3 regions of the Variovorax humicola genome follow, and region 1 is predicted to be linked to each of the others. Evidence: predicted binding sites of a transcription regulator. Region 1 holds the regulator's gene; each other region holds the start of a gene.

The links. The regulator sigma-54, encoded in region 1, starts transcription at its own class of promoters, with help from an activator protein. The targets are predictions, from matches to a motif close to TGGCANGNAANCTGCTTT.
Region 2: the regulator sigma-54 is predicted to act here: its motif matches at 2,280-2,297, upstream of WKW80_RS08875 (transglutaminase family protein).
Region 3: the regulator sigma-54 is predicted to act here: its motif matches at 2,012-2,029, upstream of WKW80_RS22650 (ammonium transporter).

The regions. Positions count from the first base shown of each region.
Region 1 is NZ_JBBKZV010000024.1:56,840-62,152, forward strand. Features, by position in the region: gene WKW80_RS27090 (hypothetical protein) at 1-92, opposite strand, end outside; gene rpoN (RNA polymerase factor sigma-54) at 907-2,493, opposite strand; gene lptB (LPS export ABC transporter ATP-binding protein) at 2,504-3,343, opposite strand; gene lptA (lipopolysaccharide transport periplasmic protein LptA) at 3,343-4,050, opposite strand; gene WKW80_RS27110 (thiol:disulfide interchange protein DsbA/DsbL) at 4,156-4,803, opposite strand; gene WKW80_RS27115 (SPOR domain-containing protein) at 4,908-5,313, opposite strand, start outside.
Region 2 is NZ_JBBKZV010000004.1:27,735-33,047, forward strand. Features, by position in the region: gene WKW80_RS08870 (DNA internalization-related competence protein ComEC/Rec2) at 1-2,173, opposite strand, end outside; gene WKW80_RS08875 (transglutaminase family protein) at 2,351-5,313, shown strand, end outside.
Region 3 is NZ_JBBKZV010000016.1:116,923-122,235, reverse strand. Features, by position in the region: gene trpE (anthranilate synthase component I) at 1-153, opposite strand, end outside; gene WKW80_RS22660 (chalcone isomerase family protein) at 439-1,041, shown strand; gene WKW80_RS22655 (phosphoglycolate phosphatase) at 1,010-1,741, opposite strand; gene WKW80_RS22650 (ammonium transporter) at 2,101-3,303, shown strand; gene uraH (hydroxyisourate hydrolase) at 3,314-3,667, opposite strand; gene WKW80_RS22640 (hydroxyisourate hydrolase) at 3,709-4,221, opposite strand; gene uraD (2-oxo-4-hydroxy-4-carboxy-5-ureidoimidazoline decarboxylase) at 4,218-4,766, opposite strand; gene WKW80_RS22630 (MFS transporter) at 4,775-5,313, opposite strand, start outside.

The DNA.
Region 1 (5,313 bases):
CATGCAAGAAGTTTGACGCCGATCGGTTTCGCAAGATTTTTCATCAGAGATTTAAGTAGAAAACGCCGCAGCGCGTTGGTGAGGGACCGCACATGCCACTGCACCGAAGAAGGTGCGGTGCGATCAGCTGATTGTTTTGTGGCCGCCAGGGGCGCCGAGCTTCAGCAGCATGTCGAAGCGAATTTTATGAAACGAAGCAGAAATCGCTCGTGCGAATAGTCACAGTTCGCCACAGATGAGTGTTAACAACAGTCAATACACTATAGTTAACAACAGTTAACGTTTTTGATGTTGCGATGAAATATGACCTGTGCGCAACTGCTCACACGAACTCGTGACTTGGTGGAGCGCCGATCAGGCCGGATGGTCAGGGCCGCGGTGGCGCGTGCCCACATATAGGCGAGCGTGCGGCGAACGCCGGCGAGTCGCCCTAGATGCTGGCCGCCTATGAGCCGGTGAAGCAGCAGGACAGCGCAGTGGCCACGATGTTTCTCGCAGCCCAGGGCGATAAATGGCTTTCAGCTGGGAAGCTGGTTCGCCGCCCCCCGGGGCAAAGTGAAATTCGGAATGTGATGCGCAGATTCCGTTCGAGAGCATGCTTGCCACGAGAACGACCCCTACCACGCGAAATTCGCTCTCTGGATCTTGTTCTGCGGGGCCGGCGAGAACGCCGGCTACATCGCCGTGGAAGTCGCGCGCCTTTAGCTGGTGCCGTAGTTCATGGAAGCGCTGGCCATCAACCGCAAGATGCACATGGCGCGCTGGAACCCGGCCGGCGCCGATGCGCCGCCACGCGGCACCGCCCCCATCATTGCCGACCCGCGCGCAGCTTCTCGTAGATCGCCTGAATGTGGTTGCGCACGTGGCCTACTCGCCACGTCCGCGAAACGACGCCTGACTAAAGCCCTAAAGCGCCTTGCGCAAATTCGCAGGCGCAATCCGCAGCGCCTCGCGGTACTTGGCCACGGTGCGCCGCGCGCACTCGATACCCTGCTCTTTCAGCATGTCGGAGATCTGGCTGTCCGACAGCGGCTTCTTGATGTTCTCGCTGGACACGAACTGCTTGATCAGCGCCCGCACCGCCGTGCTCGACGCATTGCCGCCGGTCTCCGTGCCCAGAGCCGAGCCGAAGAAGTACTTGAGTTCCACCGTGCCGTAGGGCGTCGCCATGTATTTCGCGGTTGTCACGCGGCTGATGGTCGATTCGTGCAGGCCGAGTTCGTCGGCGATCTCGCGCAGCACCAGCGGGCGCATGGCCAGTTCGCCGTGCACGAAGAAGTTCTTCTGCCGCTCGACGATGGCGTTGCTGACGCGCAGGATGGTGTCGAATCGCTGCTGGATGTTCTTGATGAACCAGCGCGCCTCCTGCAGCCGCTGCGACAGCGCCTGACTGCCCTCGCCCTTGTGCGCCTTCAGCGCGCCGGCGTAGATGTCGTGCACGCGCAGCCGGGGCATCACGTCGGGATTGAGCATGACGCGGAACCTGAGCGTGGCGCCGCGACCGGTGCGGGTGACGATCACGTCGGGCACGACCACATTGCGCTCCACGTCCACGAAACGTCGGCCCGGCTTGGGTTCCAGCCGCGCGATGAGCTGCATCGCGGCGCGCACCAGATCTTCGCTGCTGCGCGTGAGTGCGGCCAGGCGCCTGAAGTCGCGGCGCGCGAGCAGGTCCATCGGCAGCTTGCACATGGCGATGGCGACATTGCGGATTTGTGCCTCGTCTTCGGATTCATCGGCACGGGCCAGCGCGCGCAGCTGGATGGCCAGGCATTCGCCGAGGTCGCGCGCACCCACGCCGACCGGCTCCAGGCTTTGCAGCAGGCCCAGCGCCATCTGGAAACGGTGCACCAGGTCGTCGAACTGGTCGTTGTCGTCGCCGGCCAGGCCCGAGGCCAGCGCGGGAAGCGAGTCCTCGAGGTAGCCGTCGTCGTTGAGCGACTCGATAAGAAAGCTCAGCGCGGCGCGGTCGGTTTCGCCGAGGCGCAGGCTGAGCGCCTGGCGGTGCAGGAAGGTCTGCAGCGACTCCTGGCTGCGCGCCAGTTCGGTGGCGTCGGCGCGTTCGTCGTCGCCGAGGTTGTTGGCGCGCGCGGGCGCGTCGCCACCCCATTCGCTGTCGTCGGGCAGCATGTCGACGGTGCCGTCACCGCCCCAGTCGGGCTCGACATCGGAGAGGCCGTCCGCGGACGTGTCGGCGGCCAAGGTGTCTGCGTCGTTCGAGGCGGAGGCGGCGACCGGGCCGTCGGCGCCATTGGCAGTGGAGGGGGCCGCAAAGTCATCGTCGCGCGGCGATGGCGCGTCGGAGGTTTCGAGCCCGAATTCCTCGCGCACGGCTTCTTCGGCGGTGCGCTCGAGGAACGGGTTGTCGTCGAGCATCTGCTCGACTTCCTGGCTCAGTTCGAGCGTCGACAGTTGAAGCAGCCGGATCGACTGCTGCAATTGGGGCGTCAGCGCCAGGTGCTGCGATACGCGCAGCGAAAGGCCTTGCTTCATGCCCAGGCCCCTACATTCTGAAATGCTCGCCCAGGTACACCCTGCGTACCTCGGCGTTGTCGACGATCTCCGAAGGCGTGCCTTGTGCCAGCACATGCCCGTCGCTGATGATGAAAGCGTGGTCGCAGATGCCCAGCGTCTCACGCACGTTGTGGTCGGTGATAAGCACGCCGATACCGCGGCTCTTCAAAAAACCGATGATTCGCTGGATCTCGATCACGGCAATCGGGTCGATCCCGGCGAAAGGCTCGTCCAGCAGGATGAAGCGCGGCTGCGTGGCCAGTGCGCGCGCGATTTCGACGCGGCGCCGTTCGCCGCCCGACAGCGCCAGCGCCGGGGAATCGCGCAGATGTTCGACGCGCAGGTCGGTCAGCAGTTCGGTCAGGCGCTCGTCGATGCGAGCCTCGCCGAGCGGCACGCGATTGCCCTTGGCATCGGTCTCGAACTGCAACTCGAGCACGGCGCGCACGTTCTGCTCGACCGTGAGCTTGCGAAAGATCGATGCTTCCTGCGGCAGGTACGACAGGCCCATGCGCGCGCGACGGTGGATCGGCATGTGGGCGATCGGCTCGCCGTCGATGGTGATGTCGCCGGCATCGGCGCGCACAAGGCCCACGATCATGTAGAACGACGTGGTCTTGCCGGCGCCGTTGGGGCCGAGCAGGCCGACCACTTCGCCTTTCTGCACGCCGAGGGACACATCCTTGACCACCATGCGGCTGCCGTAGGTTTTTTGCAAGCCGGATGCTTCGAGGCGGCTGCCATTGCCGGCGAGCGCCGTCACCGTGCCACCGCCGGGCCCAGGCGCAGGCTTGCCGGAGGTGTCGATCATGGCGTTGTCGTTGCGCATCACGGGCGCGCTTCCCCACCGAGCGTGGTGCTGGAGCGCAGGCCTGAACCCGGGGCCGGCGCCGGGGGCGTTGGCGCAGCGGCGGCCCTCGGGCTGCCGGGCGCAGCCGAGGCGGGGGGGCGCGGGGTGAGCACGGCTCGCACGCGCGCACCCTTTTGGCCGGAGGCAACGGCCGCATCGGGCGGCACGGTGCCGCCATTGACGGTGAAGGTGTCGTTGCTCTGGTCGTACACGATCAGCGGGCCGCTGCTCTCGTCATTGACCTTGCTGCCGATGAGCCGCCGCATCACGGCATGGCCGACGAACTTGACGTTGTCGGCGCGGCTGTCGTATTCGATGCGGTCGGATTCGCCCTCGATCCACTCGTCGCCGCCCGGGGCATCGCGGCGCTGCTTGAAGTAGGCCAGCTTGCCCGGCGCGGCGGTGACCACACCGTACTGGTAGCCCTCGGGGTCTTGCCGCACGTCGATGCGCGCGCCGCGAATGATGATGGTGCCCTTGGTGACGACCACTGCACCAGTGAAGACGCTGGTCTGCTTGAGGTCGTCGTAGCGCATCGAGTCGGACTCGATGTTCATCGGCTTCGCGCGGTCGGCCTTTTCGGCGTGCGCGAACGGTGCGCCCGCCACGGCCGCCAGGGCGAGCAGACTCAGGGTTGCTTTGCGTACAGATCGAAGGGAGGCGTGGAGGTTGGGGCGCGTATTCATAAAGGCACGAAACTTGCTGCACCCATTGTATGCGGCAGGCTGACGCGGCCTTGACGAAAGGCCCGGTATCGCGGGTCGATATTTACTGCCGGTTGACTTTTTCGGTCAACCCTTGCGCGCTTCGCCGATCAGGTAGTCGGTGATTTGCAGCGCCCGGTCCATGCTGCCGGCCAATTCGCCGTCCACGTACCAGCGGCCCGCCACGCCGAGCGCGGGAACGCCGCCGACCTGGTAGTCGTTTTGCAGTTGGGTGGCGCGCTTGGCCTTGCCGGCGACCGAGAACGACTTGAACGTCTCGGCGAACTTCTTGGCGTCGAGTTCCGGCTGCTTGCCGACCCAGGCCACGATGGCGTCGTCGCCCACGACGGGCTGACGCTGCTTGTGGATGGCGTCGAAGATCTTGATCTGCATCTCGTCGACCTTGCCCATGGCCTCGAGCGCGTAGAACAGGCGCTGCTTGCTCTCGACGTCGTTGCCGACAAAGGCCACCGGCACCCGCCGGAAAGCGACCTGCGGCGGCAGTTTCTTGGCCCAGGCTTCGAGCTGTGGCTCGAACGCGGCGCAATGCGGGCAGTTGTACGAAAAGAACTCGACCACCTCGATCTTGCCGGCCGCCGAATCCACAGGCGCGGGCTTGCCAAGCTTGATGAAGTCCTTGCCGGCCGCGAACAGGGGCGCCTGCGCATGCGAAGGGCTGGCAAGAGGAAGCAGCCCGAGGGAAGTGGCGGCCAGCGAAAATTCACGACGATTCATTGATAAATATCTCCAGTGCGGCTGACAGAGCTTGCGAAGGATCACCAAGTTCCATTGATCCGGCGAAGGATCGACACGAAATGTCGCGGAATCCAGGGAATACGTTATTTCTGCACGCGGACCAGGGCGGTATCCAGACCGCCGCTGTCGAGCCGCTCTTTCAGCCGGTCGGCGTCGTCTTTCTTGCTGTACGGGCCGGCGCGCACGCGGTAGACGGTGCGCCCGGCCTGCTCGCGTTCGGTGACCTTGGTCTCCACGCCCATCAGCGACAGCTTGGCGCGTTGCGCCTCGGCGTCTTCGGTCGTGCGGTAGGCACCGGCCTGCACGAAGTACATGAAGGGGTCTGCACCGGAAGAAGGCGCCGCGGCAGCCACCTGGGCGTTGCCGCCGCCGGTCCGCGAGCGGGCCAGATCGCCGATCGGGTCGCTGGAGGAAGGAAGGGCATTGGCCTCGGCCGGTACTGGCGCCTTGGTAGCGGGCTTGGTGGTTGGCGCGACCACGACCGGCACC
Region 2 (5,313 bases), on a different contig from region 1:
AGGTCTTGCTTCCGTGGTGCGGGGCCAACAACAGGTCGACCCGAAGCCCGGGTTCGCGCTGGACGAGCGCGCTTTCCTGATTGCGCTCGATGTCGCCAGCCAGCAAGGCACTGGCGCGGCCGTTGCCGATGCGCAGCACGCATGAGATCGCGTTGGGCTTGGCGGCGGTCTCGTAGTCGCTCGCGACCGGGTGCAGGAAATCGAAGCGTACGCCATCCCACTCCCACTGCTGGCCTGCCACGCACCTGTCCGATTGGCGCAAGTCCTGCAAGGGATGGGTGTCCTCGATCGAACTGCGCAGGCCGGCCTGGGGCTGCATCGCCAGCACGGCCGGTGCGCCGCCGGTGTGGTCGGCGTCCCGGTGGCTGAGCACCAGGGTGTCAAGCCGTACGTCCAGCGCGCGCAGCAAAGGCACCAGCACCCGAAGGCCAGCGTCGCTTTCGAGGCTGTAGCGGGGGCCGGTGTCATACAGCAAGGCATGGTGCGCGGTGCGTACCAGCACGGCATTGCCCTGGCCGATGTCGGCAGCCAGCAGATCGAACTCGCCAGCCGCGGGACGTGCCGGCTGCCAGAGCAGCGCAGACAACAGGAGCGGCAGACCGAGCGCCCGAAGCGCCAGCGGCAGCCTCATGGCGAGAAGTACCCCGCCCGCTACACCGCAGAGCGCCAGCCATGCCGGTGGCGCCCCGGTGGAAATGGTGGCGAGGGGCCAGCCCGCCAGCCATTGCAGGAACCAGGCAAGAACTTGTACGGCCCAGGCTGCCAAATCCCATGAAGGCGGGATCGCCACGCCCAGCATTGCCAGCGGCGTCACCACCAGCGTGACCCACGGAATCGCCAGCACGTTGGCCAGCAGGCCCACCAGCGAAACCTGCTGGAACAGCAGCAGGGTGAGCGGCGCGAGCGCCAGCGTGACCACCCATTGCTCGCGAAGCATTCGGAGCAACCGCGCCACAAGACTCGTCCTGCCGGCCGGCGACTCGCCCGAATCGGTCGCGAACAGCACGCCGACGGCGACGAAGCTGAGCCAGAAGCCGGCCTGCATCAAGGCCCACGGGTCGAGTGCCACCACCACGGTGCAAGTGCCCAGCCACACATTCGGCGCCGGCCACCGCCGGCCGGTGAGGCGCAACAGCGCCACGGTCGCGAGCATGCTCACCGTGCGCTGCGACGGCACGCCCCAGCCGCTGAACAGGGCGTACAGCGTGGCCAGCAGCACACCGCCCACCAGTGCGGCATGGGGAGACGGCCACCACAGCATGCCTCGCGTGCTGCGTCGCCACAGCGCACCCACGAGCGCCGCGGCGAGCCATGCGAACATGGTGATGTGCAGGCCCGAGATGCTCATCAAGTGCGCCACGCCGGTGGCACGAAAGATATCCCAGTCGGCGCGATCGATGGCACCCTGGTCACCGGTGACCAGTGCGGCGATGACACCCGCCAGCCGCTTGTCGGCCACCCGTTCGAAGACGGCGTCGCGCACGGCCTCGCGCGCACGTTCGACCGGGTGCTGCCAGGTCGAGCCGAGCCGCTCGGGCGGGACATCGTTGCTGCCCGTGCGCACGTAGCCGGCAGCACGTACCCCCTGCTCCCACATCAGCAACTCGTAGTCGAAGCCGTGCGGATTCAGGTTGCCATGCGGCGCCCTCAGCCGCACCGTCATGCGCCAGCGTTCGCCCGCATGCAGTTCGGCCGGTACCGACGCGACCGGGGCCTGGCCGCCAATGCGCGCCGGGCGGGCCCACAAGCCGGTGTTCTCCGCATACCAGCCGAGCGCCAGCCTCGTGGGCCATCGCGAGGGCCCGGGCGCATCGGGCGATGCATCCTTGCCGGCCCAGCGCGCCGACTCGACGTCGAGCCGAAAGCGCAAGGCGCCTTCGCCTCGTTGCGGCATCTGCGCGACCACGCCGATCACTTGCAGGTCGCGTCCTTCAAGGGCCGGGTCGAGCGCCCCTTCGGCACAAAGCACGGCCCGCATGCCGACCGCAGCGAACGCCAGCGCGACACCCAGCATCAGCGCCAACAGCCCGGTCGAGCGGCCGCCGCGACGGCGCAGGCGAGCCAGGACCCACAACGCAAGCATGGCCGCCAGCAACATCGCCGCATAGGCCGGCAGCGGCCACAGCGCCTGCTGCTGCAGTTGCAGTGCTGCGCCCAGCACCGAGCCAGCCATGGCCGCGAAGGCCCACGGGCGGCGCCGGGCGGCATCGTCATATGCATCGCCGGCCCTCGTCAACGTTTCTTCCTCCCCACGTTTACCACCCCATCCGTTTGCGCTTTGGCGCATTAATTGCTTGCTTGTCGGCTAGTATGCGTGCGCCATTGGCGCATCTTCACGACACCTCAAAACATGTCTATTCACGCCGCGCTCCACCACGTCACCCACTACAAATACGATCGCCCCGTGCAATTGGGTCCCCAGGTTGTTCGCCTGCGGCCCGCGCCCCATTGCCGGAGCAACGTCATCTCGTATTCGCTCCAGGTCGAGCCCGCCGACCACTTCATCAACTGGATGCAGGACCCGTTTGCCAACTACCAGGCACGGCTCGTCTTCCCTGCCAAGACGCGCGAGTTCAAGGTTACCGTCGACCTCGTCGTCGAAATGGCGGTCTACAACCCGTTTGATTTCTTTCTCGAGCCGCAAGCGGAAAACTTCCCGTTCGAGTACACCGAATCGCAGGCCGACGAGCTGGCGCCCTACCTCGTCACCGAAACGCCGACACCGCTGCTCGAGGCCTATCTCGCCAAGGTCGACCGCAAGGAGCAGCGCACCATCGACTTCCTGGTCGGGCTCAACCAGCAGGTCCAGCAAGACATCACGTACCTGATCCGCATGGAGCCCGGCGTGCAGACGCCGGAAGAAACGCTCACCAACGGCAGCGGCTCCTGCCGCGATTCGGGCTGGCTGCTGGTGCAACTGCTGCGCCACTGCGGGCTGGCCGCGCGCTTCGTCTCGGGCTACCTGATCCAGCTCACGCCCGACGTGAAGGCGCTCGACGGCCCGAGCGGTACCACGGTCGATTTCACCGACCTGCACGCCTGGTGCGAGGTGTTCCTGCCGGGCGCCGGCTGGATCGGCCTCGACGCCACGTCGGGCCTGCTGGCGGGCGAAGGCCACATCCCACTCGCCTGCACGCCGACACCCTCGAGCGCTGCGCCCATCGAGGGCGTCGTCGATGATGCGGAGGTCGACTTCGGCCATGAAATGAAGGTCTCGCGCATCTACGAATCGCCGCGCGTCACCAAGCCCTACACCGAAGAGCAATGGGCCGACGTGCTCAAGCTGGGAGAAGCCGTCGACAAGCGCCTGGTGGACGGCGACGTGCGCCTGACAATGGGCGGGGAGCCTACCTATGTGGCCACCAGCGACCGCGACGCGGCCGAATGGAACACTGATGCACTCGGCCCCACGAAGCGCGGCTACGCCACTGAACTCGTGCACCGCCTGCGCGCCGAATACGGCGACGGCGGCTTCCTGCATTTCGGCCAGGGCAAGTGGTATCCGGGCGAGCAACTGCCGCGCTGGGCACTGTCGATCTTCTGGCGCGCGGACGGCCAGAAAGTGTGGCATGACCCCGAACTGTTCGCCGACGAACGCGTGCCCACCCACTACACGAGCGATGACGCGCGCCGCTTCACCACCGTGCTGGCGCACAAGCTCGGACTGACCGAGCGCTACATCCAGCCCGGCTACGAAGACATCTACTACTACCTGTGGCGCGAGCGCCGGCTGCCGGTCAACGTCGACGTGTTCGAGTCGAAGCTCGAGGACGAAATGGAACGCGTGCGCCTGCGCCGCGTGTTCACCCAGAAGCTCGATTCAGTCATCGGCTACATGCTGCCGATCGAGCCGGCAAGTGCCGAACACGATGCACCGCCGCTCGAAGGCCCCGGATGGAAGACCGGCCCCTGGTTCCTGCGCGACGACCGCCTGTTCCTGATCCCCGGCGATTCGCCGATGGGCTACCGCCTGCCACTCGATTCGCAGCCGTGGGCGAGCAAGGGCGACTACCCGTATCTCGTCGACCGCGACCCCACGGCGCCGCGCGCCGCGCTGCCGACCGCAGCCCAATACCTCGCGCGCTACGCCACCTCGACCGCGCCGGGGGGCTCGGGCGCGGCGACGATGCCGGCCGCCGTTCCGGGCGCGACCCAGACGGTCGAACTCTCCAGCGTGCCCTATGCCTTCGGCACGCCGCCTGCCACGGCCGCGCAACTGCGCATGCAAGGGTCCGGCAAGCCCGCGCCCGTGGACGCGGGCACCAGCGCCGCCGACGTCACGCGCCAGCCACGCCGCGGCGAATCGGCCCACTGGGTCACGCGCACCGCGCTGTGCGTCGAAGTGCGCGACCCACGCCGCGCCAACGGCCCCGCCGCCGAAAAGCTGGGCAAGGCCTCGGGCGTGCTTTACGTCTTCATGCCGCCGCTGGCCCGCCTGGAGGACTACCTCGACCTGGTCGCTGCCGTCGAAGGCACTGCTGCGCAGCTCGGCATGAAGATCGTCATGGAGGGCTATCCGCCGCCGCGCGATTCGCGCCTGAAGGTGCTGGCCGTGACGCCCGACCCCGGCGTGATCGAAGTCAACATCCACCCGGCCCACAACTGGAAGGAATTGGTGGCCCACACCGAGTTCCTCTACAACGCCGCCTTCGAAACACGCCTGTCGGCCGAGAAGTTCATGACCGACGGCCGCCACACCGGCACCGGCGGCGGCAACCACTTCGTGATGGGCGGCGCCACCCCGGCGGACAGCCCCTTCCTGCGCCGGCCCGAGCTGCTCGCCAGCCTGCTGCTGTACTGGCACAACCACCCGTCGCTGTCGTATCTGTTCTCGGGCATGTTCATCGGCCCGACGAGCCAGGCGCCGCGCGTGGACGAGGCCCGCAACGACCAGGTCTACGAGCTCGAGATCGCGCTCAAGGAAATCGCGAAGAACCGCGAGATCCATGGCCAGAACATGCCGGCCTGGCTGGTCGACCGTACGCTGCGCAACATCCTGATCGACGTGTCGGGCAACACGCACCGCAGCGAGTTCTGCATCGACAAGCTCTACTCGCCCGACTCCAGCACCGGCCGCCTCGGCCTGCTGGAGCTACGCGCCTTCGAGATGCCTCCGCACTCGCGCATGAGCATCGCGCAGCAATTGCTGATCCGCTCGCTGGTCGCCCGCTTCTGGGACGAGCCCTACAAGGCGCCAGTGACGCGTTGGGGCACCGAACTGCACGACCGCTTCCTGCTGCCGACCTTCGTCAAGATGGACTTCGACGACGTCATCACCGAGATGCAGCAGGCCGGCTTCGCCTTCGATGCCGA
Region 3 (5,313 bases), on a different contig from region 1:
GAGCAGGAAGCTGAACTTGCCGCCGTCCTTGGTGTGTGCCAGCTTGAGATAGAGCGAGAGCGGGGTTTCGAGGTCGGCAAAGGCCTCGATCATCAGCGGGATGCGGTTGTAACCCTGGGCGCTGAGGCTTTTGAATTCGAGTTCGGTGATCACGGGATGTCCTCCGTCTGCCGGCCGGCGCTTCGGTGGCCGGCGGCGTTGTCATTCATGGATGGCCCTGAGTCCAGGAATACTGATCAGGCGCCGCGGGCGCACGGCGTGCGCCGTGCAATCAACGAGACAGCGACGACGGGCGACGCCAGGGCCAGGCTCCCCGGCTGCCTTGACCTGTCTGGATGACGTGATGAATGAACATGGAGCGGCGAGTTTAGCCGAGCGAGAATGCGCGTACAAAAAGATACATTCAGGCTCTCGTTCGTTCGCACCCAAAGGAGATCCATGTTCCAGACTGCCATCCGGCGATCACTTCGTTCGGCGCTGATCGCATTGGCTTCGCTCGGCGCCCTGGGCGCTTCGGCCGCCGCCATCGACGTGGCGGGCGTCAAGCTGGACGACGGCATCGAACTGCGCGGCAGCAAGCTGCAACTCAACGGCGCGGGCATTCGCTACAAGACCATCCTGAAGGTCTACACGGCCGGGCTCTACCTCGGAAACAAGGTGGGAACCACCGAGGAGGTGCTCGCCGCCGCGGGCCCCAAGCGCCTGACGATCACCCTGCTGCGCGACATCGACGCCAACGAATTCGGCAAGCTGTTCCTCCGCGGCGTCGAGGACAACTCGCCGCGCAACGAGTTCGGCCAACTCGTGCCCGGCCTGCTGCGCATGGGCCAGCTGTTCGCCGACCAGAAGCAGTTGAAGGCCGGCGATACCTTCACGGTCGACTGGGTGCCCGGCACAGGCACGGTGATCACCGTCAAGGGCGCGGTGCAGGGCGAATCCATCAAGGAACAGGCGTTCTTCAACGCCTTGCTGCGAATCTGGCTCGGCCCGAACCCGGCCGACTGGAAACTCAAGGACGCTCTTCTGGGCAAGCCGACCTGAGTTCGGCCAGGCTGTCGACGAAGGCGTCGGCATCGACGTACTTGATTGGCTCGCCGTGGTTGTAGCCGTAGGTGACGAGGACGACCGGGCAACCGGCCGCCCGGGCGGCCTGCGCGTCGTTGCTGGAGTCGCCGACCATGAGCGTTCGCGCGGGTGAGGTGCCGAGTGCCTCGCAGGTTTTCAGCAAGGGCAGCGGATCGGGCTTCTTGCGCTCGAAGGCGTCGCCGCCGAATACGAATTCGAAGTAGCCGTCGAGTCCCTTGGCCGCGAGCAGCGGCTTGGCGAAGTCGTTCGGCTTGTTGGTGAGGCATGCCAGTCGGATGCCTTTTGCGCGCATGGCCTCCAGGCCTTCGACCACCCCCGGATAGACAGCCGAGTGCTGGCCGTTGATGGCGAGATAGTGGCGCGTGTAGTGCCGCCAGGCCGCGTCGCACAGGGCTTCGTCGGCATCGCTGCCGCGCACGTGGCACAAGGTCGAGCGGATCAGGTGCTCTGAACCCTTTCCGACCATGGATTCGACGTCCTTGGCGGTGACGTGCGATAGCGACAGGTCGTCGAGCATGAGATTGAGCGCAACAACGAAGTCGCCGATCGTATCGACCATCGTGCCGTCGAGGTCGACGATGGCTGCGTCGAAGGTGGAAAGGTCGAAGCTGAAAGAGTTCAAAACAATCGAATAGGGTTCTCGAACATCCGCCATGGGAGCCCATCCCCCAGAAGGCCGGGTGAAAAAGATTATCGACTCTCACCTGGGATGAAACATCCCAGAAGCGCCTGCGCCCCTCCCCCTCGAGCCCCCTCGAGCGGGCGCAACCGGCGGCCTGGCAAAGCCGGTTCCGCGGGTGCCCCGAACGGACTTCGCCATGCTCGTCCTTTGCGTGCGCGATTCCGCCCCACCGATGTCCGAATGTCCCTGGCTCAGGTCCAGTGCGCACCAAAGTGCGACTGTCGCACCACGAGTAAGCCAAATAGGCACCAATATTGCTTTCTTCGTCCTGCGAATGCCGATCGGAGGTCGGCAATGCACCACTCAAAAGCAATATCGGTACGAAACATTTCATGGATGCACTACATCGGGGCGCTGACGCGTTGTTCATTCTTCTCGGCGCCATCATGGTCCTGGCCATGCACGCGGGATTTGCCTTTCTGGAGCTCGGGACGGTCCGCAAGAAGAACCAGGTCAATGCGCTGGTGAAGATCCTGGTCGATTTTTCGGTGTCGACGGTCGTCTATTTTCTTGTCGGCTATGGGGTGGCCTACGGAGCGCACTTTTTTATCGGCGCCGACGAACTGGCGCAGCAAAACGGCTATGAGCTGGTGAAGTTTTTCTTCCTCCTGACCTTTGCCGCCGCGATCCCCGCCATCATTTCAGGCGGCATCGCGGAACGTGCGAAGTTCTGGCCGCAGCTCATCGCGACGGCGGTCATCGTCGGACTCGTCTACCCCTTGTACGAAGGCATCGCCTGGAACAAGGCGCTGGGCATCCAGGCCTGGATCGAATCAACGACCGGGCACGCGTTCCACGACTTCGCGGGCTCGGTGGTGGTGCATGCGGTGGGCGGATGGCTGGCGCTGCCGGCGGTCTTGCTGCTGGGCGCGCGCCGCAACCGGTATCGCGGCGACGGATCGCTCAGTGCGCATCCACCGTCGAACATCCCCTTCCTGGCCCTTGGCGCGTGGGTGCTGTGCGTGGGCTGGTTCGGCTTCAACGTCATGAGTGCGCAGAGCATCGACAAGATCTCCGGTCTGGTGGCGGTCAACTCGCTGATGGCGATGGTGGGCGGCACGCTGGTGGCGCTCGCGCTCGGCAAGAATGATCCGGGCTTCGTCTACAACGGACCGTTGGCGGGGCTGGTCGCGGTCTGCGCCGGCTCCGACCTGATGCACCCGCTGGGCGCCCTCGTTGTCGGCGGCGTGGCGGGCGCGATCTTCGTCTACATGTTCACCCTCACGCAGAACAAATGGAAGGTCGACGACGTGCTCGGCGTCTGGCCCTTGCACGGACTGTGCGGCACCTGGGGCGGCATCGCGGCTGGCATCTTCGGCCAGCGGGCGCTGGGCGGGATCGGCGGCGTCAGCCTGATGGCGCAGTTCATCGGCGTGGTGATCGGTGTCGTATGGGCCTTCACGGCGGGGGCGGTGGTCTACGGCGCGCTCAAGCGCACGATGGGCTTGAGGCTGTCGCAGGAAGAGGAATACGACGGCGCCGACCTGTCGATCCACCACATCACGGCCACACCGGAGCGCGAAGCCAACTGGTGACCGAGCCGCCTCAAGACCCCCGATACGTCGAGCAACTCCAGCCGGAGCACAGCATCGGCACGTGGTAGTGCTGCTTCGCGTCGAAGATCGAGAAGCGCACCGGCACGGTGTCGAGGAACGGGGCCTCGGACAGGTTCGCACCGGGTCGCTGGAAGAAGTCGCCGACGTAGAACAGCAGTTCGTACTGCCCGACCTTGGCGTCCGCGGGGGCCAGCACGGGCGCATCGGTGCGGCCGTCCTTGTTGGTGGTGATGGTCTTGATGAGCTTCCAGCTGGTGCCGTCGAAGGCCGAGAAGTCGATGCGGACGCCCGCCGCGGGACGACCGCTGGAGCTGTCGAGAACGTGTGTCGAGATGCCTGCCATGGTGAGGTTCCTGGTGAAGATGAAGAAGACGATTCGCCGGGTCAGCTGCCCCGGTAGTACGAGTAGCTCCAGGGCGTGAACAGGATCGCGAGATGGATCCGGTCCTGCGGATTGCGCACGACGAAGCGCAGCGGCACGGTCGACAGGAAGGTGGGCTTGGGCAGCGGCGTGTCGAGCCGCGAAAAGTATTCGTCGATGTGCAGCAGCACCTCGTAGCGGCCGGCCTTGTAGGTGCTCTCGAGCAGCAGCGGGTCGGTCGGGCGGCCGTTCGGCGAGGTCTGGATCGACTTGATCGGCCTGTAGGCGCCGTTCTCGAGCACGGACAGGTCGACTTTCATGGCGGCACCGGGCGTCCCATGGAAGATGTCGATGGCGTGCATCGTGAGGCGCGGGCTCAATTCGGCCTGCGACACCGGCGCGGTGGTGAGGCCCGCCGGCATGGCGGGCGCATCTGCGGCGTGCGCGTTGCCGGCGCTGGCCAGTTGCAGGCCGAGGCCACCCAGCGCCAGGCTGGTGGGGAGGAAGGAGCGGCGGCTCAGGGGCTTGTCGATCATGTCGTGGCTTTCAGGGGTGAACGATCGGTTTCGGGGACGCGGAACAGTGCGGCCAGGCGGCGCCGCGTGATCAGGCCGATTTGCCGCAGCGCCTCTTCGCGCTCGGCGTCGGAGTCCCGATGAATGCGCATGCGCAGGGCGTCGAAGATGCCGGCACGCGTATGGCCGAGCACCGCGATGATGAAAGGGAAGCCATGCCGCTGCGCGTAGGCAGCGTTGAGCCCGCGCAATTCGACGAACTGCTCGTGGCTCAGGCTGTCGAGGCCGCGCTGTTCGAAGGTCGAATGCCCGGTCATCGTGCCGGCCTGGGCTTCCTTGCCGGCCAGTTCGGGATGGCCGCGCAGGAAGGCGAGTTGCTTGGGCAGCGGCGCGGCGCGCACGGCATCCATCATGGCGCGATGCAGCGCCTCTTCCGTGGCGAAGGGACGCACGGCCCACGCCGCTTCGGCGACCCAGGGCGCATGCTCGAACAGGTCGCCCAGGGTGTCGACGAACGTGTCGTGGTCCATCGCAGTGACGGCCGCGAGCGTGAGATTTGAAGTCATCGTTTGAATCACTTTCCAGATTGCTTGGTGAAGCGCGGAACGAACAGGAGGATCAGCAGGGTCGCGCACACCTCGACGGCGGCCACGATCAGCAGGCCCGGGGCGAGGCCACCGGTCTGCGTCTTGACGAAGCCGAGCATGGCCGGTGCGCCGAAGCCCGCGAGGTTGGCGATGGAGTTGATGAGCGCGACGCCGCCGGCCGCCGCGGCACCCGCGAGGAAGCGGCCGGGCAGTTGCCAGAACACCGGGATGGCGCTCATGGTGCCGATGATGGCGACCGTCTGCGCAACGAGCGCCAGCACGGGGCTCACCTGGATGAACAACGACGTGAGCAGCAGGCCGAGCGCACCAAGTGCCGCGGCGAATGCGCAGTGCAGCCGCGCTTCCTTGCGATGGTCGGAATGCAGGCCGTTGACGACCATGCCGATCGCGCCGAACAGGTAGGACAGCGCCATGATCCAGCCGACCGTGGCCGGGTCGGTGAAGCCGACTTCCTTGACAACGGAGGGGCCGAAGAAGGTCAGCGACGAATTGGCCGCGATGACGC